3 regions of the Bacillus tuaregi genome follow, and region 1 is predicted to be linked to each of the others. Evidence: predicted binding sites of a transcription regulator. Region 1 holds the regulator's gene; each other region holds the start of a gene.
What was found. Region 1 encodes LexA, which represses DNA repair genes until DNA is damaged. Its sites were predicted from a motif close to CGAACATATGTTCG; they were not measured.
Positions count from the first base shown of each region.

Region 2: the regulator LexA is predicted to act here: its motif matches at 3,354-3,367, upstream of recA (recombinase RecA).
Region 3: the regulator LexA is predicted to act here: its motif matches at 1,325-1,338, upstream of uvrB (excinuclease ABC subunit UvrB).

Region 1 is NZ_LT629731.1:1,909,988-1,918,754, forward strand. It holds gene glnA (type I glutamate--ammonia ligase) at 1-815, shown strand, start outside; gene BQ5321_RS11460 (Delta(5) desaturase DesA) at 1,090-2,118, shown strand; gene BQ5321_RS11465 (sensor histidine kinase) at 2,191-3,312, shown strand; gene BQ5321_RS11470 (response regulator transcription factor) at 3,328-3,927, shown strand; gene lexA (transcriptional repressor LexA) at 4,144-4,767, opposite strand; gene yneA (cell division suppressor protein YneA) at 4,922-5,242, shown strand; gene BQ5321_RS11485 (YneB family resolvase-like protein) at 5,265-5,921, shown strand; gene BQ5321_RS11490 (DUF896 domain-containing protein) at 6,229-6,459, shown strand; gene tkt (transketolase) at 6,761-8,758, shown strand.
Region 2 is NZ_LT629731.1:2,681,194-2,689,960, forward strand. It holds gene BQ5321_RS15135 (TIGR00282 family metallophosphoesterase) at 1-289, opposite strand, end outside; gene rny (ribonuclease Y) at 371-1,933, opposite strand; gene recA (recombinase RecA) at 2,192-3,241, opposite strand; gene BQ5321_RS15150 (competence/damage-inducible protein A) at 3,573-4,820, opposite strand; gene pgsA (CDP-diacylglycerol--glycerol-3-phosphate 3-phosphatidyltransferase) at 4,869-5,447, opposite strand; gene BQ5321_RS15160 (helix-turn-helix domain-containing protein) at 5,523-6,440, opposite strand; gene BQ5321_RS15165 (YmfK family protein) at 6,461-7,252, opposite strand; gene BQ5321_RS15170 (DUF3243 domain-containing protein) at 7,592-7,852, opposite strand; gene ymfI (elongation factor P 5-aminopentanone reductase) at 7,946-8,668, opposite strand; gene yfmH (EF-P 5-aminopentanol modification-associated protein YfmH) at 8,739-8,767, opposite strand, start outside.
Region 3 is NZ_LT629731.1:727,392-734,322, forward strand. It holds gene BQ5321_RS05670 (CsbA family protein) at 1-47, shown strand, start outside; gene BQ5321_RS05675 (DUF3231 family protein) at 161-1,168, opposite strand; gene uvrB (excinuclease ABC subunit UvrB) at 1,447-3,426, shown strand; gene uvrA (excinuclease ABC subunit UvrA) at 3,434-6,295, shown strand; gene BQ5321_RS05690 (DUF4097 family beta strand repeat-containing protein) at 6,395-6,931, shown strand, end outside.

The sequences.
Region 1 (8,767 bases):
TGGGCTTTGAAATAGAAGCTTCACATCACGAGGTTGCGCCAGGACAACATGAAATTGACTTTAAATATGCGGATGCAATCACAGCTTGTGATAATATCCAAACATTTAAATTAGTCGTTAAAACAATTGCTCGTAAACACGGTCTACATGCAACATTCATGCCAAAGCCATTATTTGGTCTAGCGGGCTCTGGAATGCACTGTAATTTATCTTTATTTACTAATGGAGAAAATGCGTTCTATGATCCTACAGCAAACATAGAGTTAAGTGAAACAGCCCATCAGTTTATTGCAGGTATTGTTAAGCACGCTGAAGCCTTTACAGCCATAACAAACCCAACAGTAAACTCGTATAAGCGTCTTGTTCCAGGATATGAAGCACCATGTTATGTTGCGTGGTCAACAAGCAATCGGTCCCCATTAATTCGTATTCCGGCATCTCGTGGCTTAAGTACACGTGTAGAAGTCAGAAGCGTTGATCCAGCTGCCAATCCTTATCTAGCGTTAGCGGTGTTATTAAAAGCAGGACTCGATGGAGTGGAGAATAAATTAACCCCTCCAGCGCCAGTGGATCGCAACATCTATGCAATGGATAAGGAAGAACGTTTAGCAGAAGGCATTACTGATCTTCCAGCAACACTTGCACAAGCTATTGAAATTTTAAAATCCGATGAAGTTATCGTATCAGCTTTAGGTGGCCATATCTTTGAACACTTTATTGAAGCGAAAGAAATTGAATGGGATATGTTCCGTACCCAAGTACATCCTTGGGAACGAGAGCAATACATGAGCGTATATTACATGAGCGTATATTAATAGAAATTCCCCTCTCAGCGCAAAACGTTGAGAGGTTTTTTTGTTAAAGAAATCATTATTCACCGAACAAAGGATTTCCTCACAAAGATTCAATTTAACAGTTAAATGCTCATCATTACAAATCTTTCCTTATTTGGATTTTTACTTATAATTTCTCCAAAGAAGAACAAACTACCAATGATAATAATTTATTAGTCTTACTCAATGCTCGTCATTAATAACAATAAAATCACTATATACTACAGACTTAATCATTAGGAGGACATATTAAAGTATGACAAAACAATTGCAAAAGGAATTGAAGAAGACTATTGCTCCTTTCGAGAATGCGAATCTCAAAAATAGCATGATCCAGATACTGAATACCGTCATGCCTTTTTTTCTTTTATGGTATCTTGCGTATGAAAGCCTCTCCTTTTCCTATCTTATAACCATTCCAATAACCGCAGTTGCGGCAGGCTTTCTTGTAAGGATTTTTATTATTTTTCATGACTGCTGTCATCAATCCTTTTTTAAAAATAAAAAAGCAAATGAATGGGTTGGAACCATTACTGGAATATTAACATTATTTCCTTATCATCAATGGAGGCATAGTCATAATATCCATCATGCAACAAGTAGTAATTTAAATAAAAGGGGAACAGGCGATATATGGGTTATGACGGTAAAAGAATATCAAGAAGCTTCTTTTTGGAAGCGAATGGCCTACAGACTATATCGAAACCCGCTTGTAATGTTTGGATTAGGTCCTTTATATTTATTTTTGATTTCAAATCGTATCAATCGCAAGGCTGCACGTTTAAAAGAACGACTCAACACATACTTCACTACAATAGCGGCACTATTACTATATGTACTAATGTGCGGGCTAATCGGCTGGCAGGCTTTTTTCATGATCCAGGGGCCGATTTTATTTATATCAGGTTTCCTAGGTATTTGGTTATTTTATATTCAACACCATTTTGAGGATTCATATTTTGAAGCAGAAGAAAATTGGGACTTTGTAAAAGCAGCAGTTGAAGGAAGTTCATTTTATAAACTGCCAAAAGTACTTCAGTGGATTACAGGAAATATAGGCTACCATCATGTACACCATTTAAGCCCGAGAGTACCGAATTATTACCTTGAGGAAGTACATGACCATAATCTACCCTTAAAAACAGTGCCAACTGTTACCATCCGTTCAAGCCTACATGCCATTCATTATCGACTGTGGGATGAGGGAAGCAAGCAGTTTGTCAGTTTCCGGGATATCAAAAAAAGAGCCGTAAGACAAAAATTATTTCATAAGATGGTGGATTAAAAGGAAGTTTATTTAAGACTTCCTTCTTTTCTTTTGTTATGATAGTACTATCCTAAATAAAGAGGTTTCTGAATGAAAAAAAGATTGCAATTGTTCTCAAGTAGTACAGGAGTATCACCGTATATATGGTCGCTGTTTGCGGTTTTACCGTTTTACTTCATTTTCCAATGGTCCTCGATTGCGCAAATTGTAACAGGGATAGTGCTGTCTGTTTTCTTTTTTGTTTCCTATCGGTTTGCTTTTATTTCAACTACCTGGATGAAATATCTGTGGACTAGTTTACTAATGGTTATTTCTCTTACAATGACAACCTTCTTAGGCTATGTCTATTTTGCTTTTTTTCTGGCTTATTTAATTGGGAATTTTAAAAATAAAGTAGCCTTTGTTACCTTTTATGTTATTCATTTGGTAACTTCAACAGTGGCCATAAATTATAATTTTATTATTCAAGATGAGCTTTTTTTAAAGCAGTTCCCCTTTATTGTCATTATTTGGATTAGTGTGATACTATTGCCATTTAATATTTATAATCGAAAAAAACGAGAGCAATTAGAAGCTCAGCTAGCCTTTGCTAACAAGAGAATTTCTGATTTAATTGTACAAGAGGAACGGCAGCGTATCGCCCGTGATCTTCATGACACATTAGGGCAAAAGCTTTCGCTCATTGGTTTGAAAAGTGACTTAGCTAGAAAAATTATGGATAAGGATTCTGCACAGGCACGGGCTGAATTAAAAGATATTCAACAGACGGCAAGGACAGCTTTAAATGAGGTTCGGAAAATGGTCTCTAATATGCGGGGTACAAGGATAAAAGAGGAGATTAGCCATATTAAGAAGCTACTTGCGGCTGCGGAAATTAATGTGAAAATAACGGGTGAAAACTCACTCTCCAATGTATCATTATTTTTAGAAAATATATTAGGAATGTGTTTAAAGGAAGCAGTAACGAATGTTGTAAAACACAGTAAAGCCTCTAATTGTTGCATTAGTTTTCATCAGTCGAGTAAGGAGATTATCATTACCATTAAAGATGATGGAATAGGCATGGCATCTGAAGATGGTATGGAAAAGGGAAATGGACTAATTGGAATGAGAGAAAGATTAGAGTTTGTAAATGGCTCTCTGGAAACAAAATCCGAACAAGGAATGAACGTAATTATAAAGGTGCCGAATGTGGTAAAGCAATCTGAATAGTGGAGGTGCAATTAAATGATTCGTATTGTGATAGCTGAGGACCAGCAAATGATGTTGGGTGCACTAGGTTCCTTACTTAATTTAGAGGAGGATATGGAAGTAGTAGGGAAATCTAGTAATGGGGAGCAGGCAGTTGAACTTGTACATAAATATCAACCAGATGTTTGTATAATGGACATTGAAATGCCGATAAAAAGTGGTCTAGAAGCAGCTGAAGAACTGAATGGACTTGGATGCAAGGTCATTATCCTTACAACATTCGCCAGAACTGGATATTTCCAGCGCGCATTAAAAGCTGGTGTAAGTGGTTATTTATTAAAAGATAGTCCAAGCGAAGAATTAGCTAATACTATTCGTAGTGTAATGGCGGGTAAACGGGTTTATGCACCGGAGCTAATGGATGATTTCTATAGTGAAGAAAACCCATTAACTGAACGAGAGAAAGAAGTGTTAGAGCTTGTTGCTGACGGGAAGAATACGAAAGAAATTGCGGATGAGCTTAGCATTAAATCTGGAACCGTTCGAAACTATATTTCTACTATATTAGATAAATTAGAAGTAACGAACCGGATAGAAGCAATAAAAAGGTCAAGGGAAAAAGGCTGGTTTAAGTAGTAATGGGGCGTAAGTATCTCTTTGTGGGAATCTTACGCCTTTTTTAACTTCATTCAGCAAATGCTTCTTCGATTCAGTGGGGGTACAAACCCCGGCTGAATGAAGTTAAGCCTCCGGCGGATGTCTCGGATTTTTAAAGGTAGTTTATCGAGCGGGTTCGATAAAAATCCGGACGCAAATTCGACGGGCGAATTTGATTTGTTAGTACTTTAAGAATCAATGAATATGACGATATACCCCAATTACTTTTCCTAATATGGATACGTTTCGAAGAATAATAGGATCCAAAGCAGAATTTTCCGGCTGAAGTCTAAAATAATCCGTTTCTTTAAAGAAACGTTTTACCGTCGCTTCATCTTCATCTGTCATTGCCACAACAATATCCCCATTATTGGCAGTGCTTTGCTGTCGAACAATCACATAATCACCATCAAGAATTCCAGCTTCAATCATACTATCTCCCATCACTTCGAGCATAAATAATTGTTCATCAGAAGGCGCAAGGCTTTCTGGCAATGGAAAAAACTCTTCAACGTTTTCAATTGCTGTAATGGGTTGTCCTGCTGTCACTTTACCGACTATAGGTACATTAATGACATTGCTTCTTGGAATATGAGCATCTTCATCTATATCAAGAATTTCAATGGCTCTAGGTTTTGTTGGATCTCTTCTTATTAATCCCTTTGTTTCAAGACGGGCTAAATGACCATGAACTGTTGAACTAGATGCAAGTCCTACTGCTTCACCGATTTCTCTTACGGAAGGTGGATACCCTTTTTGTTTGACTTCATTTTTGATGAATTCGAGGATATCCTGCTGACGTTTTGATAGTTTTGCCATCTATATCACCCCTTATTATTTTCTTATTATATTAATAATAGCATGAAATAGCTTTGCATACAAACATAAGTTCTAAAAAAAGTTGACACAAAACAAATGTTCGTACTATAATGGACACATAAAGAGAACGTATATTCGAAAATGAGGTGCGAACATGAGAAAATTGTGGAGTAAATACTCATATGCTATTATTCTAGTTGTTTTATGTATGATTTCCTTAGTTGTTATTAAGGTTAATTTGCCTCTTTCACATGATCATTATATGACTATAACAGTATCAGCAGGAGAATCACTTTGGGAGCTATCACAAAAATATGAAGAGCAGCATGGTTTATCGGAAAGGGAATTTATCAAATGGGTGGAGCATTACAACGGAATCTCAGGAGATCACATCTTTGTTGGCGATAATCTCACCATTCCGATTAAATCTGGCCATGCAGAGTTGGTGGAGATTCAAGATTTAGCAAGTAATTAAAAAGTAAAATCGGGGAGGAACCATGAAAGCAATCGTTTACTGCAGGGTTAGCACAGAAAAAGAAGCGCAGGAAACATCTCTTCAACGTCAGGAAATAGAGCTGCTTGAATTAGCGAAAATAAATCACTTTGACGTCGTGAAAGTGATTAAAGAACAGGCAAGTGGTTATGATTTAGAGCGGGATGGAATACTAGAGCTGTTATCCCTTATAAGTAGCAAACAGGCTTCAGCCGTTCTAATACAGGATGAAACTAGATTAGGACGAGGCAATGCAAAAATTGCCTTGCTTCACTGTATCTTAAAGGAACAGGTAAAACTTTACAGTATTGCACATAATGGTGAATTACAGCTTTCTGATTCAGATTCAATGGTATTAAAAATTGTCAGTATGGTAGAAGAATATCAGCGGAAATTACATAATGTAAAAATAAAAAGAGGTATGAATAGGGCGATAAATAATGGCTACCAACCGCAAAAAAACCTTAAACATCAAGGGAAAAATGCTGGACGTGAAAAGATTGTTGTGCCATTAGAGGAAATTATTCGTCTTCGAAAAAACGGACTGACCTTTTCAGAAATTGCTGCAACCTTAAAGGGCTTTGGATATTCTATTTCAAAAGCAACGGTTCATCGCAGGTATCAGGAATTCATGGAGGAAAGTGAAAATACGGCAAAATAGTTGTCAATCAGACTAGTTTTTAGTATTATGTCTTGTATCCTATTGATTAGAATTTAACTTCATTCAGCCAATGCTTTTTGTACCGAAAGCTTGCGACAGGTACAGAAATCCTCCACTTCTACAAGTGGGGGATGAATGCAAATAGTTCTTCGATTCAGTGGGGGTTCACACCCCGGCTGAATGAAGTTAAGCCTCCGGCGGATGTCACGGATTTTTTTAAAGGTAGTTTACCGAGCTAGCTCAGGTAATCCGGACGCAAATTCGACGGGCAAATTTGATTCAATGTTTTTGGAGTAAGGAGGACAAGATGCTTTCTAAAGAAAAATTGGCAAGGATTAATGAATTGGCTAAAAAGTCAAAGGAATCAGGACTAACCGAGCTTGAAGCAAAGGAGCAGTCAAAGCTACGCGGTGAATACTTACAAACATTTCGTTCATCCATGTTAAATACGTTAAAAACGGTCACAGTTATTGATCCTAAAGGCAATGATGTAACCCCTGAAAAATTAAAAAAAATGCAGCGTAAAAATTTGCATTAATTAAGTAGAGCGAACTTTGTTAAGTGATTACTATTTGAAGGATCACCATCAGAGTTAGCTCTTTTTTACATAGATTTTTTGATTAAGGATATCCTAAGCAAGTCATTCAGATTTCGAATAAATAAAATACTTCTTCATATTACATCATTTAGAAATGGTCAATATGAAAAATATTGTTTTTTTCTCAGATTTTGTTGAATAAAAAACCTTCTCACTATAATATTAAAAGCGTAGTCATTTGCGAATGGATTACTATTAAGGTATGACCATTCAATATAGATTGGAAAGGATGTTAATTTTTATGTTTGATCAAGTCGATTCGTTAGCCATTGCGTCAATTCGAACATTATCCATTGATGCAATCGAGAAAGCCAATTCCGGTCATCCAGGTATGCCAATGGGTGCTGCTCCAATGGCCTATACTTTATGGAGCCGTTTTATGAATCATAATCCTAAAAACCCTCAGTGGTTTAATCGTGATCGTTTTGTTCTCTCAGCTGGTCATGGTTCTATGCTGTTGTATAGTATGCTTCATCTATCAGGTTATGACGTAAGCATGGATGATTTAAAAGAATTCCGTCAGTGGGGTAGTAAAACTCCTGGTCACCCTGAATACGGTCACACTCCTGGTGTAGACGCTACAACTGGTCCGCTTGGACAAGGAATTGCTATGGCTGTTGGGATGGCAATGGCTGAAAGACACCTTGCAGAGGTGTATAATAAAGACAATTATAAAGTAGTTGATCATCATACATACAGTATTTGTGGCGATGGCGATTTAATGGAGGGTGTATCAGCTGAAGCAGCTTCACTTGCTGGTCACTTAAAATTAGGCCGTTTAGTTGTTCTTTATGATTCTAATGATATCTCACTAGATGGTGATTTAAACCAATCCTTCTCAGAAAGTGTAGAAAACCGTTTTAAAGCTTATGGATGGCAATATCTACGTGTAGAGGATGGAAATGATCTTACAGAAATTGCTAATGCTATTGAAGAAGCGAAGAAGGATGAACTTAGACCAACATTAATCGAAGTACGTACGGTTATTGGATACGGCTCACCAAATAAATCTGGAAAATCTGCTTCACATGGTTCTCCACTTGGTTCAGATGAGATTAAGTTAACAAAAGAAGCATATAATTGGACATTTGAAGAGGACTTCCATGTCCCAGAAGAAGTCTACGACCAATTTAGAAAGTTAATTGTTGAACAAGGTGAGAAAAAAGAAAAAGAATGGGCTGAACTATTTGCTCAATATAAAAATGAGTTCCCTGAATTAGGTAAAGAGCTTGAACAGGCTATCCATAATGAATTACCTTCGGATTGGTTAAAAGACCTTCCGGTATATGAAGAAGGTAAAGCACTTGCAAGCCGTGCATCATCAGGTGAAGCATTAAACGGAATTGCAAAAAATCTCCCTTCTTTATTTGGAGGATCTGCGGATTTAGCGGGCTCCAATAAAACGTTGATTAAAGGAACTGCTGACTTTTTACCTGGATCTTACGAGGGTAGGAATATTTGGTTTGGTGTTCGTGAATTTGCAATGGGTGCTGCCTTAAATGGTATGGCATTACATGGTGGATTAAAAGTTTTTGGCGGAACGTTCTTTGTGTTCTCTGATTACTTACGTCCTGCTATTCGATTAGCTGCTCTTATGTCATTACCGGTAACATATGTATTTACACATGATAGTATTGCGGTAGGTGAAGACGGTCCTACACATGAACCGATTGAGCAATTATCTGCCTTACGTGCTATGCCAAATCTTTCTGTAGTCCGTCCTGCAGACGGTAATGAGACAGCGGCTGCTTGGAGACTTGCAATTGAATCAACTGATAAACCAACTGCGCTTGTTTTAACAAGACAAGACCTTCCTACTATTAAAGGTTCTGCTCAAAATGCCTATGAAGGAGTATCTAAGGGTGCATATGTAGTGTCGCCAGCAAACAAAGATACAGCAGATGTATTATTAATTGCCTCTGGTTCGGAAGTAAATCTTGCAATTGAGGCACAAAAAGCGTTAGAAAGTGAAGGTATCTATGCTTCTGTTGTCAGCATGCCTTCATGGGACCGCTTTGAAGCACAATCTAAAGAATATAAAGAAAGTGTTATTCCAAAGGCAGTTAAGAAGAGATTAGCAATAGAGATGGGATCATCTCTAGGCTGGCATCGTTATGCTGGTGATGAAGGTGATGTTCTAGCAATTGATACATTTGGAGCATCAGCACCAGGTGAAAAAATTATGGAAGAGTATGGATTCACAGTCGAGAACGTTGTAGCAAAAGTAAAGGCTCTATAATTCTTTCTA
Region 2 (8,767 bases), 770 kb from region 1:
CTGGATTATTCTCTGGAAAATTAGCCGGTCTAGCAAGGTACTTTGCATTATCAATAAAATCATAAATTTCACGATTGTCCCACGTGTGATTTCCCAGCGTCACGACCTGTGCTCCTGCTTCTAAAAAACCACGGTATATTTTTTCTGTTATACCCCTTCCTGCAGCAGCATTCTCTCCATTAATGATTGTGATATGTGGACGGTATTTGTCTTTTAGCTTAGGCAAATATTCATTTATCATATCACGCCCTAATGAGCCTACAACATCTCCGATAAACAGTATATTCATGTATACCCCTTCTTTATCAAATTTATTTGTTCATGAAACACAAATGTTTACATAAAATAAAAGCGGTGTATACACACCGCTTTATTTTGCATATTCAACCGCTCTTGTTTCACGAATAACCGTGACTTTAATATGGCCTGGATAATCAAGCTCATCTTCAATCTTTTTACGAATATCACGGGCAAGACGATGTGCTTCTAAATCGTCTATTTGTTCCGGTTTTACTGAAATCCGCACTTCGCGGCCAGCTTGAATCGCAAATGATTTTTCAACTCCATCAAAAGATTCAGAGATTTCTTCTAGTTTTTCTAGACGACGAATGTAATTCTCAAGCGTCTCTCTTCTTGCTCCTGGTCTAGCCGCAGATAATGCATCAGCAGCAGCCACAAGAACTGCGATAATGGAGGTTGGTTCTGTATCCCCATGATGTGAAGCAATACTGTTAATGACGACTGGATGTTCTTTATATTTAGTTGCCAATTCAACCCCGATTTCAACATGACTGCCCTCGACTTCATGGTCAATCGCTTTTCCAATATCATGAAGCAGGCCTGAACGACGTGCTAATGTCTCATCCTCACCAAGCTCAGCCGCAAGCATTCCTGTCAGCTGTGCGACTTCTATTGAGTGCTTTAACACATTCTGACCATAACTTGTACGGAATTTCAATCGACCAAGAATCTTTATTAGGTCTGGATGTAGACCATGTACACCGACTTCAAAGGTTGTTTGTTCACCAATTTCACGAATATGCTCATCGACTTCACGTCGTGCTTTATCCACCATTTCTTCAATACGAGCTGGATGGATTCTGCCATCCTGAACTAGCTTTTCAAGCGCTAAACGTGCAGTTTCTCGTCGAATTGGATCAAATCCGGAAAGAATAACTGCTTCCGGTGTATCATCAATAATAAGATCTATACCAGTTAGGGTTTCTAACGTCCGAATGTTACGGCCTTCCCTGCCGATAATACGTCCCTTCATCTCGTCATTTGGAAGATTTACAACTGATACTGTAGTTTCAGCCACATGATCAGCTGCACATCGTTGGATAGCCAGTGACAAGATGTCTTTTGCCTTCTTGTCAGATTCCTCTTTTGCTCTTATCTCGCTTTCTTTTATCATTACAGCGACATCGTGTTTTAATTCATGTTCGACCCGCTCTAAAATGATGGTCCTTGCCTCTTCACGAGTTAAGCCCGAGATTCGCTCCAACTCTGATTGTTGTGTTTTTACGATCTCGTCCACTTTGCTTTCCATCTCTTCAATATGCTGTTGTCTTTTGTTAAGAGAATCATCTCTTTTCTCTAAAAGTGCTTCACGTTTTTCTAACGTTTCGTCTTTACGGTCAAGATTTTCCTCTTTTTGCAGTAAACGATTTTCTTGTTTTTGCAGTTCATTCCTTCGCTCACGAATTTCACGCTCCGCTTCATTACGAAGCTTATGAATTTCGTCCTTTGCTTCCAGCATGGCTTCTTTCTTTAAAGAATCCGCATCACGTTTCGCATCTTCTACTATTTGTTCTGCTGCATTTCGTGCTCCTGCAATTTTAGCTTCAGCAATGGATTTACGAACAAAATAGCCAACAACTACACCGACGATAAGGCCAAGCAAAATGGAGATGATTGCAGCTAATAGGTCCATCATTTCACCTCCTTCTGCTATGAACTTGTTTTCCAGTTACGTTTCTAAAGTGTCGACATGTACATTGTTCAGAATTCAATATACAGCTCAATGGCTTTTAATACTCATAGAAAAGTAAAATATACATATATAATTGTAAAGGTGAGTATTTTCAATGTCAAGTGATTGTCCTTACAGCTTTTGCTAATTTTAAATATCAAAAAGTTTCTAAACATATCTAAAAGGGCAAAGTCTTCATAGACTTTGCCCAGTCATCCATTAATCAATTAAATCAAGCTCATCCTGCTCAAGGGCGTCAGCCGTTGGCGAAGCTGCCGCATCACTGTCGAGGCCGTAATGCTCACGAATTTTTTGCTGAATTTCAAACGCAATTTCTCGGTTTTCTTTAATAAACTGCTTAGCATTTTCCCTACCTTGTCCAAGTCGTTCATCATTATAGGAGTACCAAGAGCCACTCTTTTGAACAATATCCAGCTCTGCACCAATATCGATGATTTCACCTTCTTTTGAAATCCCTTCACCGTACATAATATCCACTTCAGCTGTACGGAATGGTGGCGCTACTTTGTTTTTGACAATTTTAATTTTGGTTCTATTCCCGACGATATCATTTCCCTGCTTAATCGCTTCAGCACGACGAACCTCAAGACGTACAGATGAGTAGAACTTTAAGGCACGTCCTCCTGGAGTTGTTTCAGGGTTACCAAACATAACGCCAATTTTTTCTCGAACCTGGTTAATGAAAATCGCGATGGTCTTTGATTTATTGATAGCTCCAGAAAGCTTACGAAGTGCCTGTGACATCAAGCGTGCCTGAAGACCCATGTGTGAGTCTCCCATTTCTCCTTCAATTTCTGCTTTTGGAACAAGGGCTGCAACAGAGTCCACAACAACAATATCAACTGCACCACTTCGTACCAGCGCTTCCGCTATCTCTAATGCCTGTTCTCCTGTATCAGGCTGTGATAGTAGGAGCTCATCAATATTCACTCCTAATTTTTGCGCATAGATTGGATCCAGCGCGTGCTCAGCATCAATAAACGCTGCCTGTCCACCCTTAGCCTGCACCTCAGCAATTGCATGGAGAGCAACGGTCGTTTTACCTGAACTTTCTGGACCATATACTTCAATGATACGTCCTCTTGGATATCCGCCTACACCAAGGGCTGCATCCAATGCCAAGGAACCACTTGGACATGTAGATATCCTTCTGTCAGTTTGTTCCCCAAGCTTCATGATAGAACCTTTACCAAATTGTTTTTCTATTTGTTTTAACGCCTGTTCAAGGGCTGCTTGACGATCACTCACTGCATTTTCCTCCTTTAAAATAAAACCTATCTAAAGCCGAAGGTTACGGCTGTCTCATCTCAAAATCTATCTTTACTATAGCTTGTTTTTGCTATTTTGTCTATTAAAATATCGAACATTTATTCGTTATTTTTCGAGGCTATAATTCTTTGAAAATGCTCAAATTTATTACTACTTTATCCTTTTTCAGTAGGTTTTTATCACTAAAAATCAAAAATTCAATTGGAATCTTAAGATTAAAAAAGTAATATTACCAGCTTAAGTTGTTATAGTCAAGGAGCAACAAGACTCCTTTCATGAGTGAAAGGAGTCTTGTTATCTGTCATTATGTTTATTCTTCGAGGTTTAAGATTTCTTTTAATAAACGATAGCATCCATGCTGAACGGTGCGGATTCGAATGATTGTCCGGTTGCCACCAAGTTTTAACTCTTCTACTATAGTTGGCTGATTTTTTATCTTAATCCCAATAAATACCGTACCGGCTGGCTTATCTTCTAATTCCTCTGGACCCGCAACACCTGTAAAGCTAATCCCAATATCCGACCTCATTAAAGTTGCTACATTTTCAGCCAGCTCACTTGCACATTCGGCACTCACAACCCCGTACTTAGCAATCGTTTCAGGCTTTACTTTCAATACATTTTTCTTTACTTCCGGATTATAGCACACGACTCCGCCCATTAATAAAGAGCCTGCACCTGGAATAGACGTTAACTCTTTCTGGAACATACCGCCAGTTAAGCTTTCAGCTGCAGCAATGGTCAGCTTCTTTTCTTTTACTATCTCCGAAAGCTCACTCATAAGGGAGGTTTCATCATAGCCATAGAAATACTCCCCTACTCGACTAAGAATTAACTTTTCTGTATCAGAGATTAACTCAAGTGCAGCAGTTTCTGATTGATGCTTGGCTGTAATCCTAAGCGTCACTTCACCATCACCTGCCAATGGAGCAATGGTTGGATTGGATTGAGCATCGAGCAAATCCTCAATCTCTGTTTCCAACTGTGATTCACCAATTCCAAAAAAACGCAATACTCGGGAAATAATTTTTTCCTTTACTTGAAGCTTATTCATGATGCTTGGGCGTGCATATGTTAAAAACATCGGCTCCATTTCTTTTGGAGGTCCAGGAAATAATAAATAAAGTTGATTTTGCTTGGAGACAATCATACCTGGCGCCATTCCGTGGTCATTTGGCATCACTTCGGAGCCCTCAATGACCAATGCTTGTTTCCGGTTATTCGCGGACATCGTTCTGCCAACCCGGCTATAATAGGCTTCTATTGAATGCATCGCTTGTTCATCTGTAATAAGCGGTCTTCCTAAATGAGTGGCAATGGTTTCTTTTGTCAAATCATCCTTTGTTGGACCAAGGCCACCTGTAAAAATAATCATATCCGCACGACCTTCAGCAACCTCAATAGCAGCCTTTAATCGACTGGCATTATCACCAACTACTGTATGGTAATATACATTGATTCCCATATCAGCAAGGGTTCTTGAAAGAAAACGAGCATTCGTATTGACTATTTGGCCTAATAATAATTCAGACCCAACGGCAATAATTTCTGCATGCATGAACATACCCCTTTACGTAATAGAATGATTCGTTTGCCTAAATGTAATTTACTTTGAATGGATAAAGGGTTCTTTATTTTTCACAAAATAATCCCATCCTGACCAGACCGTGAAAAACAATGCAACCCAGAGGGCAATAATATCGAAAGGTATCGACATCATTTCAAATAATATATTATGTAATAGCAGTGCCGAAATGGCCACAATTTGTGTCCAAGTTTTTATTTTACCCAACATATTGGCCGCTACAACTTCTCCTGCACCAGCTAACACGAGACGCAGACCGGTAACCGCAAATTCCCGGCTAATGATAATAATGACGATCCACGACGGTGCCAGCTGCAGCTCAACCAGAACAATCAGAGCAGCAGATACCAAGAGTTTATCGGCAAGCGGATCAAGAAATTTACCTAAATTGGTAACCATATTATATTTGCGGGCATAATGTCCATCAATCCAATCGGTTGTAGAAGCAATAATAAAGATTAAAGCCCCAACAAAATGTGTCATTGGCATGGATGTTCCTAATATCGATATCTCTCCCCATGAAAATGGAAAAACCATAATGATGAGAAAAATAGGAATTAAAAAAATTCGTGATATTGTGATTTTATTTGGCAGATTCATTTCATTTTCCCTCCAAAACAAATGAGCAAGCTAAGCATATGTATACGAGAAAAATAGTCATCACCTTTATGATGACTATTCACTCGGTTTGACATAACGGATAATAATATCCTGACGTACAACCTCAGCTGGAGAGACCACATATTCCAGCTTCTGTCCGTTTATATAAATATCTGTTGCAGTTGAATTCCCCGCTACAACAATGACTTCCGTTTCTTGTGACATATCAAGGGTTTGGCTTTCCGTTTCCCCTGTTCTCATCATACCTTGAAAGAAGGAATAGCCTTTACTATTTTTAATATTCACCCATGTTTCACCTTTTGATACAACCTTTAATTCAAATGTATCTGCATTCTTCAGTTCATATACAGATTTGTCACCATTTACTTCAATATTTTTTAATTCTTGCGAGACTTGAGGCTCGTCCTCCATTTTTTCTTTTTTCTCGTTTGTTTCTTCCTGGCTATCCTTTATGTTCTCTTTATCATTAGACTGACTCGATTCGTCTTCTTTGCTAATATCCGCCAAATCTGCTGACTCTTCATATCTAGTTTCTTGCTTACTTTCTTGCGGAGCCGTTTGACGATCATCATCCCCTGAATATTTCTGTGCTAGATACCAGATAAAGACAAACACCCCTATGACAAGAACGCCAATCAACACCTTCGGAAGTACATCCAGCACCTTCGAACTGCTCTCAGAAAGTGATTTTCTAGTTTGAACACGAGAAAGTTGTCCGGGAATATCCTCGCTTAGGATACTGGGTATCTCATTTTTATACTCCTCAAATAGCAGCTCTGGTTCAAGACCAACAGCTTCTGCATACTGTTTAATAAAGGCCCGCACATAAAACTTACCAGGCATCGAACTGTAATTGCCTTCTTCAATACCAATCAAATACCGCTTTTGGATTTTCGTAGCTTCCTGTAAATCATCAAGACTCAAGCCTTTTTCTAAACGGGCTTCCTTTAAGCGATTACCTAATTCTGTCAATTACAACACCTTCCAACTACCTAAAAGTCAAACTCTCCAAATTCAGCAGAAGAAAACAGAGTGTTTTTTTCCACTATATCATACGTAATTTCTTCGTCTGGTTCGTTACGAAGCTCAATCATGTAATCAAAATCATCAAGTGTATACTCAGTATTTTGAACAAAGATATCAGGATGCTCAATTACTTTTACGGCAGGCAATCTCATGATTTCCCTAATTAACTGCCAATGTTTTTCATTAGCTCTTCTAGTCGAAACAATTCCATCAATGATAAATAAATTGTCCTTATTATATTCATCTTCAATTAATCGATTTCGGATTGTTTGCTTTAATAAAGTCGATGATACAAATAACCAGCGCTTGTTCGCACAAACACTTGAAGCAACAATTGATTCCGTTTTTCCAACTCGGGGCATGCCCCGAATCCCGATTAATTTATGGCCATCCTGTTTAAACAATTCCGCCATAAAATCAACTAAAATGCCTAAATCGTCTCGAACAAAACGAAAGGTTTTTTTATCATCTGCATCTCTTTGTATGTATCGGCCATGTCTAACGGCCAGGCGGTCCCGCAGCTTCGGCTTTCTTAGTTTAATCAGTTCTATTGTATCCATAGTATGTAAAATAGACTCAAGTCTTTCAATTTGTTTATCATCTTTTGCTAAAATAAGCAGCCCACGCCGATCTTCTTCAACCCCGTTTATCGTAACTATATTGATTGACATCATTCCTAATAGAGAAGCGATATCCCCTAACAGGCCAGGTCGATTAGATTGGATTTTATATTCTAAATACCATTCCTCTTTCTCCATCCTATAACCCCCTCCTTCTATTGGTTGATGTTGTTAACTAGTTTCTCACAGATAAATGTATCATAGCCATAGCTCTTTAAGTTATTTCATATTGATAACCCTATAAATCCCAACCTCTATCATATCTGATTTTATAAGAAGATGAAAGAAAAAAAGTAGGAAATCTAACTAAAATCCATTAAGAATATAAAAAACCATTGTATAAATATTCAGCATTTTCATAGATAATTACTATTACAATATAATTTATAGTGCGAAATAAAAAAAGAGAGGATGGTTCTTATGAACACGATATCCTCTCTTACAGCAGATAAAAATAAAAGGTATTAGGTCATACAGTTACTGATTTGTGCCATTATTTTCTACAAGCTTGACCATGATGCTTGCAATGGCATGTTGTTCTTCAGGAGTTGCAACCGACCATAAATCTGCCAGCACTCTTTCCTGTTCATTTTTAGGGTCTACCTGTTTTGCTAAGTAATCACCAACCTGATAAGCAAGATCATTAATCGTATTTTTATCCATCCCTTGCTGCTCTGCTTGATTCAAGCGATCCCCTAAAAAATCTTTCCATTGCTGCCAGTTTTCTAAAATTGACATAATTTTGAACCTCCTATAGTAGTATTACCTTATTATTTTGCATGTTAGAGATTCAAAATATACATCCTTTCTTATAGTTTCAAACTCGCCATATCACATATACCAACCGCCATTCACACTTAGTATCTGCCCTGTAATATAGCTTGCTTTCTCTGAAAGTAAAAAAGACACACTGTTTGCAATATCCTCTGGTTCTGCCAAGCGCCCCATCGGTATCTCTGCCTTGATCATGTCTAATTCTTCATTAGTAAAATGACCGAGCATCGTCGTATTGACAGCTCCAGGAGCGACACCATTTACTCTGATTCCATTCAGTGCTAATTCCTTGCTTAAGGATTTTACTAGAGAGATTTGCGCTCCCTTTACAGCTGAATAGATGACTTCGCAGGAGGCACCAGTTTGACCCCAGATTGACGTGATGAACAAAATGGAACCAGACTGCTGTCTAATTAATTTTGGAAGCAATTCCTTCGTTAGCATAATAGGTGAAGTCAAGTGGATCATCGTTAAATTTTCAACGGTTTCTCTATCTGTATCAACAAATAAGCCATAATGACTTATACCACTATTATGAATGATGGAATCTAGGGTAAAAATATTACTAGATAGCTTTTTATAGCCATCCGGCGTTGACAAATCTGCCTGTATAGGAATAAATTCACCCTCATATATGGACAATTCATCTAAAAGTTCCCTGATTGCTTGAGCATTTTGATGATAGTGTAAATAAAGAGAATAGCCTGTCTCTGCCAATTTTTTCGCCATCGCATGCCCAATTCCTCCGCTTGCCCCGGTTATTAAAGCGTATTTCCTCATATAAAAATCACTTCCCCACCCTTTTCACGTTTTAACGTAATGGTAGCAAAAAAACACCGACAAGTCGGCGTTATTTTTTTGGAACTACCTGGCACACAG
Region 3 (6,931 bases), 1.2 Mb from region 1:
TTTGGTATGGAGAACGGATTAAGCAAAGAATGAAGCAAACCTCATAAGTGTAAACACAGCCAAGACCCAAGTAATACTTGTGAAAGCTTGGCTGCTTCAAGAGAAAAATGGCGTGTTAACGGCTCATAAGTTATACACGCCATTTTTATACTCGCATTCTCTAGTCTCCTTTGATTAAATGATCTCGTCTGTCGGTTTGCGGCGGCTCCTCTAACCAGGCGTGCTTGATCATAATATTGGCTCCATCCTCGGCATATAAGGCAATCTCGGGGATCAACGATGCATATTTTAATCCCAGGTCTCTTCTCGGGCTGCCTGACATGGAGGCGCCATAGTTTCCAATTCCCGCAGCGATCATCGCTGAAATATGAAACATCATAAGCTTATCCGAATAAACCGGGTAGGTGGAATCGGTTACCGCCGTATCCCATGTCATGGGGGCAGGCAAATCCTCCTTTTTGAGAATCTCACTAAATAGGTCGATATGCTTTTGAGCAATTTTTTTTCCGCGTATAAAGAATTCCTTCACCTCTTTATTCTGTGAGGTTTGGGCAAACCCGACAATCAATGTTTTCCCAATCGCGTTTGTTTGAACATTGTTAAAAAGCATTGTGATTTCCTGAACGGTTAATGGCCGTACTTCCCCAAAATACCCCGCAAGGAACTTTTGTTTCTCGACAAAATCAGGCTTATCAGGATAGGAGGTAAAGGGAGGCCTCACATATGTACCTTGGGCTAACATTAATTCTCTCGTTAAATCCTGAAGGCCGACCGCTGTTTTCAGTACAATCTTAAAAAATGAAATGATATCCGGTCTAGTCACAAATCCAAGTGCAGCGCTCGCAGCAGCCATGGCTAATATAGACATATTCTTTAAATACATTAAGGTAAAGGTATCAGAAAATAATCTTGGTGCATCAGGATAAACATCCTTTTCGGTAAATCCAATCGGGATTGGAAAGTTTTCCTTTGTAAATAGGTCCGTTAAGAACGCTATATTATGCTTTGAACCATTCATCGCAAACTCAATGACAGGCCGTACCTCTTTGTCCTCCACCTTCTCTAAAAAATGAGAAAGAACACAAACCGTAGCCGTATCATTAATATATTGCGTCCATAAGGTAGCCATTTCAGCCGCTGTAAAACGGATTTTTGTCTTATCTTCCATAAGTTAGCGAACACCCTTCATAATATACATGGCATTATCTTTCCACATTAACGCAAATAGAATGTATAGCAGAATACATTTTTATCTACATTCAGCAAAAGCGCTCCACTTCTAAAAGCGGGAGCTGATAGCAAAACGTTCTCTCGCGAAAAAAATGGAATGTTTGTTCGCTATATTAGTGGTTTGTTTTTATGGCAATGTGGTAGAATGGGAATAGATGAAAAAATTGGATACGGTAGATAGTGAGACTGGAATAGAAGGAATGGGAGGAACACACCTTGAAGGATCAATTTGAGTTAGTTTCAAAGTATTCACCACAGGGGGATCAGCCGGAGGCGATTAGACAGCTTGTAGAAGGAATACAAGCCGGTAAACGTCATCAAACCCTGCTTGGAGCAACAGGAACAGGGAAAACCTTTACCATTTCAAACGTGATTAAAGAGGTGAACAAGCCGACGCTAGTGATTGCCCACAACAAAACCCTCGCAGGACAGCTGTACAGCGAATTTAAAGAGTTTTTTCCCAACAATGCAGTGGAGTATTTTGTCAGCTACTATGATTATTTCCAGCCGGAAGCCTATGTCCCTTCAACAGATACCTTTATTGAAAAGGATGCTAGTATAAATGATGAAATTGATAAGCTGCGTCACTCGGCCACATCCGCATTATTTGAACGGAAGGATGTTATTATCATCGCGAGTGTTTCCTGCATCTATGGTTTAGGTTCGCCGGAGGAATATCGTGACCTCGTCGTTTCCCTGCGTGTCGGCATGGAAATCGAACGAAATCAGCTCCTTCGTAAGCTGGTGGATATTCAATATGATCGCAATGACCTTAACTTTATCCGTGGGACGTTCCGTGTGCGCGGCGATGTTGTGGAAATTTTCCCTGCCTCAAGGGATGAGCATTGTCTGCGGATTGAATTTTTCGGAGATGAAATCGACCGCATTCGTGAAGTGGATGCGTTAACAGGAGAAATTATCGGTGAGCGAGAGCATGTCGCGATTTTCCCGGCCTCCCACTTCGTTACCCGTGAGGAAAAGATGCTGGTGGCGATTCAAAATATAGAGAAGGAGCTTGAGGAAAGATTGGCTGAGCTTCGTGAAGATGGGAAATTACTGGAGGCGCAGCGTCTTGAGCAGCGGACACGCTATGATTTGGAAATGATGAGAGAAATGGGCTTTTGTTCGGGGATTGAAAACTACTCCCGGCACCTGACTTTACGGCCTCCCGGTTCGACGCCGTACACACTGTTGGATTATTTCCCGGAGGACTTTATGATTGTCATTGATGAGTCCCATGTCACCCTGCCGCAAATTCGTGGCATGTATAATGGGGACCGGGCGCGTAAGCAGGTGTTGGTGGATCACGGTTTCCGTCTGCCGTCAGCGCTTGACAATCGTCCGCTCATTTTTTCCGAATTCGAACAGCATATCAAAAATATCGTCTTTGTCTCGGCTACTCCTGGACCGTATGAAATGGAGCATACACCGGAAATGATTGAACAGATTATTCGTCCGACAGGGCTGTTGGATCCGAATATTTCCGTTCGTCCAATTGAAGGACAGATTGATGACCTTATTGCAGAAATCAATGAGCGGGTGGAAAAGAATGAGCGTATCCTTGTGACGACACTGACGAAGAAAATGTCCGAGGATTTAACCGATTATTTAAAGGAAATCGGAATTAAAGTGAATTATTTACATTCTGAAATCAAAACGCTGGAGCGGATTGAAATCATTCGTGAGCTGCGACTAGGTAAATATGATGTCCTCGTTGGGATTAACCTGTTAAGAGAGGGCTTGGATATTCCTGAGGTATCCCTGGTGGCGATTCTTGATGCAGATAAGGAAGGCTTCCTTCGTTCCGAACGCTCGTTAATCCAGACCATCGGACGTGCCGCTCGTAATGCGAACGGAGAGGTCATTATGTATGCTGATAAAATGACCCATTCGATGGAAGTGGCGATTAATGAGACAAAGCGTCGTCGTGCGATTCAGGAGGAGTACAACGAAAGGCATGGCATTACGCCGATGACAATCCAAAAGGAAATCCGTGATGTAATCCGCGCGACACATGCAGCAGAGGAGCAGGAGGAATACAGTGCGGTATCAGGCTTTGTCAATCTGTCGAAGAAGGAACGCGACAAGGTGATAGCCGATATGGAAAAAGAAATGAAAGAAGCCGCGAAGGCACTGAACTTCGAACGTGCCGCAGAGCTTCGTGATTTAATTTTAGAATTGAAAGCGGAAGGATGACCTATAAATGGCGATGGATAAACTGATTGTAAAGGGTGCCAGAGCCCATAACCTGAAAAATATTGATGTCACGATTCCGAGAGATAAGCTTGTGGTGCTGACAGGACTTTCCGGTTCAGGAAAGTCCTCGCTTGCCTTTGATACGATATATGCAGAGGGACAGCGGAGGTATGTGGAATCCCTGTCAGCCTATGCTCGTCAATTTCTCGGCCAGATGGATAAGCCTGATGTGGATTCGATTGAAGGCTTATCACCGGCGATTTCGATTGACCAAAAGACGACAAGCAATAACCCGCGTTCAACGGTTGGGACTGTAACGGAAATCTATGATTATATGCGTTTGCTTTTCGCCAGGGTTGGTCATCCGACTTGCCCAACCCATGGAATCGAAATATCGTCGCAAACGATTGAGCAAATGGTTGACCGAATTATCGAATATCCTGAAAGAACGAAGATTCAAGTACTATCTCCTATCATTTCCGGTAAAAAGGGAGCACATGTTAAGGCCCTCGAGGACATTAAAAAGCAGGGCTATGTCAGAGTCCGCATTGATGATGAAATGTATGATTTAGGTGAAGACATTGAGCTTGAAAAAAATAAAAAGCATAGCATTGATGTCGTCATTGACCGGATTGTGGTGAAAGAGGGAATAGAAGCCAGACTGGCCGATTCACTGGAATCTGCCTTAAAGCTTGGTGGCGGCCGTGTGAAAATTGATGTCATCGGCGAGGAAGAGCTGTTATTCAGTGAGCACCACGCCTGTCCGATTTGCGGATTTTCGATTGCGGCCCTTGAGCCGAGGATGTTTTCTTTTAATAATCCATTCGGTGCCTGTCCTGAATGTGATGGTCTTGGAATGAAGAAAAAGGTAGACGTCAGTCTTGTGATCCCCAATAAGGATTTAACCTTAAATCAGCATGCGATTGCCCCTTGGGAGCCAGCCAGCTCGCAATACTATCCACAGCTGTTGAAATGCATTTGTGACCATTACGGAATCGATATGGACGTCCCGGTCAAGGATATTCCGCAGCATCAAATGGACAAAATCCTTCTTGGCTCTGATGGTGAAAAAATTCGTTTTCACTATGAAAATGATTGGGGACAGGTCCGAGATAATGAGATTGAATTTGAAGGGGTTCTCCGGAATGTGGAGCGCCGTTATTTAGATACAAGCTCCGATTATATTCGTGAGCAGATGGAAAAATATATGGCTGAGCATCATTGCCCGACCTGTAAAGGCTACAGATTGAAAAAGGAAACCTTGGCGGTCCTGATTGACGGCAAGCATATTGGGGAGGTAACGTCACTATCTGTTATCGAGAGTCTCCGATTTTTTGAACAGCTCGTGCTGTCAGAAAAGGAAATGAAAATTGCCCACCTGATTTTCCGTGAAATTAAAGAACGTCTCGGCTTTCTCGTCAACGTTGGATTGGATTATTTAACGCTGAGCCGTACGGCGGGTACACTGTCAGGAGGAGAAGCACAGCGAATTCGTCTCGCCACACAGATTGGTTCACGCCTAACGGGTGTCCTCTACATCCTTGACGAGCCGTCCATTGGACTTCATCAGCGTGATAATGACCGTTTGATTGAGACATTACGAAATATGCGCGATATCGGGAATACCCTTCTGGTCGTGGAGCATGATGAGGACACGATGATGGCAGCTGACTTTTTGATCGATGTTGGACCGGGTGCCGGAATCCGCGGCGGTGAAATTGTATCAATGGGTACACCGCAAGAGGTAATGGAGGATCCGAACTCGTTAACCGGACAATATCTGTCAGGCAAGAAGTTTATTCCACTGCCGCTCGAAAGACGGAAGCCGGATGGGCGCTTAGTGGAAATAAAAGGTGCGAAGGAAAATAACCTCAAGAATATTAACGTAAAATTTCCACTTGGCGTTTTTATGGCTGTAACAGGTGTTTCAGGGTCAGGCAAAAGTACGCTTGTTAATGAAATATTACATAAAGCATTGGCCTTAAAGCTGAACAGAGCGAAGAGCAAGCCTGGTGAGCATCGCTCCATGACAGGGCTTGAGCATTTAGATAAGGTGATTGACATAGACCAAACGCCGATTGGCCGAACACCGCGCTCCAATCCTGCCACCTATACAGGTGTGTTTGATGATATCCGTGATGTCTATGCCTCCACGAATGAAGCCAAGGTCCGCGGCTATAAAAAGGGCCGCTTTAGCTTCAATGTAAAGGGCGGTAGATGTGAAGCGTGCCGCGGCGATGGAATTATCCGGATTGAAATGCATTTTCTCCCGGATGTCTATGTACCTTGCGAGGTTTGTCATGGGAAGCGATATAACCGTGAAACCCTTGAAGTGAAATATAAGGGGAAAAATATTTCCGATATTCTCGATATGACCGTTGAGCATGCGGTTGAGTTTTTCGAAAACCTTCCGAAAATTAAACGGAAGCTGCAGACACTGCTCGATGTTGGACTTGGTTATATTACGCTCGGTCAGCCGGCAACCACCCTTTCCGGTGGGGAGGCACAGCGGGTAAAGCTGGCTTCAGAGCTGCACAGACGTTCAACAGGACGCTCCTTCTATATTTTAGATGAGCCGACAACAGGACTGCATGTCGATGACATTGCCCGTCTATTAGTTGTACTGGAGCGGCTTGTAGAAAACGGCGATACCGTTCTGGTTATTGAGCATAATCTAGACGTGATTAAGCGAGCGGATTACCTAATAGACCTTGGTCCAGAAGGCGGGGATAAGGGAGGTACCGTGATTGCGACGGGAACACCTGAGGAAGTAGCCGAGGTAGCTGAATCCTATACAGGCAGCTATTTAAAACCGATTTTGGAACGCGACCGTGAAAGGATGCGCAGTCAAATCGAAGTGACGCAATAAAACGCTACACTCAGTCTCTAGACGTATTCTTATAATTTTTGAAACATAATGTTGTTCATTTCGTATGTATAAATGAAGATGTTTCTCTAGGGAGGAATCATGATGAAGGAACAACGTAAACGAATACTAAAGATGGTGGAAGAAGGAAAGCTAACCGTAGATGAAGCCTTAACTTTATTGGAAGAGCTGGAGAAATCAACGAAAACAATGGAAGAAAAACAGGAGCAGCTAGTCACAGAGCTGTCAACCGTTGTACATTCTGAAGGACACTCGAAAGAGGAGAAACACTCCTATTCGAATTCGCAGCACAGCTACCAATCGACAAAGGAGAAGTTTTTTGAATTTGTCGATTCGGCGGTGAAAAAGCTGAAGGACCTGGATTTGGACTTGAATTTTGGAAAGAAAATGGATATTTCTCATATTTTTCAGCAGACAGACGCTGATTTCAAAGAGCTGATTGTCGATGTAGCGAATGGAAATGTCCGCATCATTCCATGGGAGCAGCAGGATGTCCGGATTGAATGTCAAGCCCAGGTATTCCGCGGAGAAAATCACGATGAAGCTAAAGCCAGCTTTTTAAAGGAAGTCACGTTTGCCATTAAAGAGGATCGTCTTTATTTTTCAACGCGGCAAAAA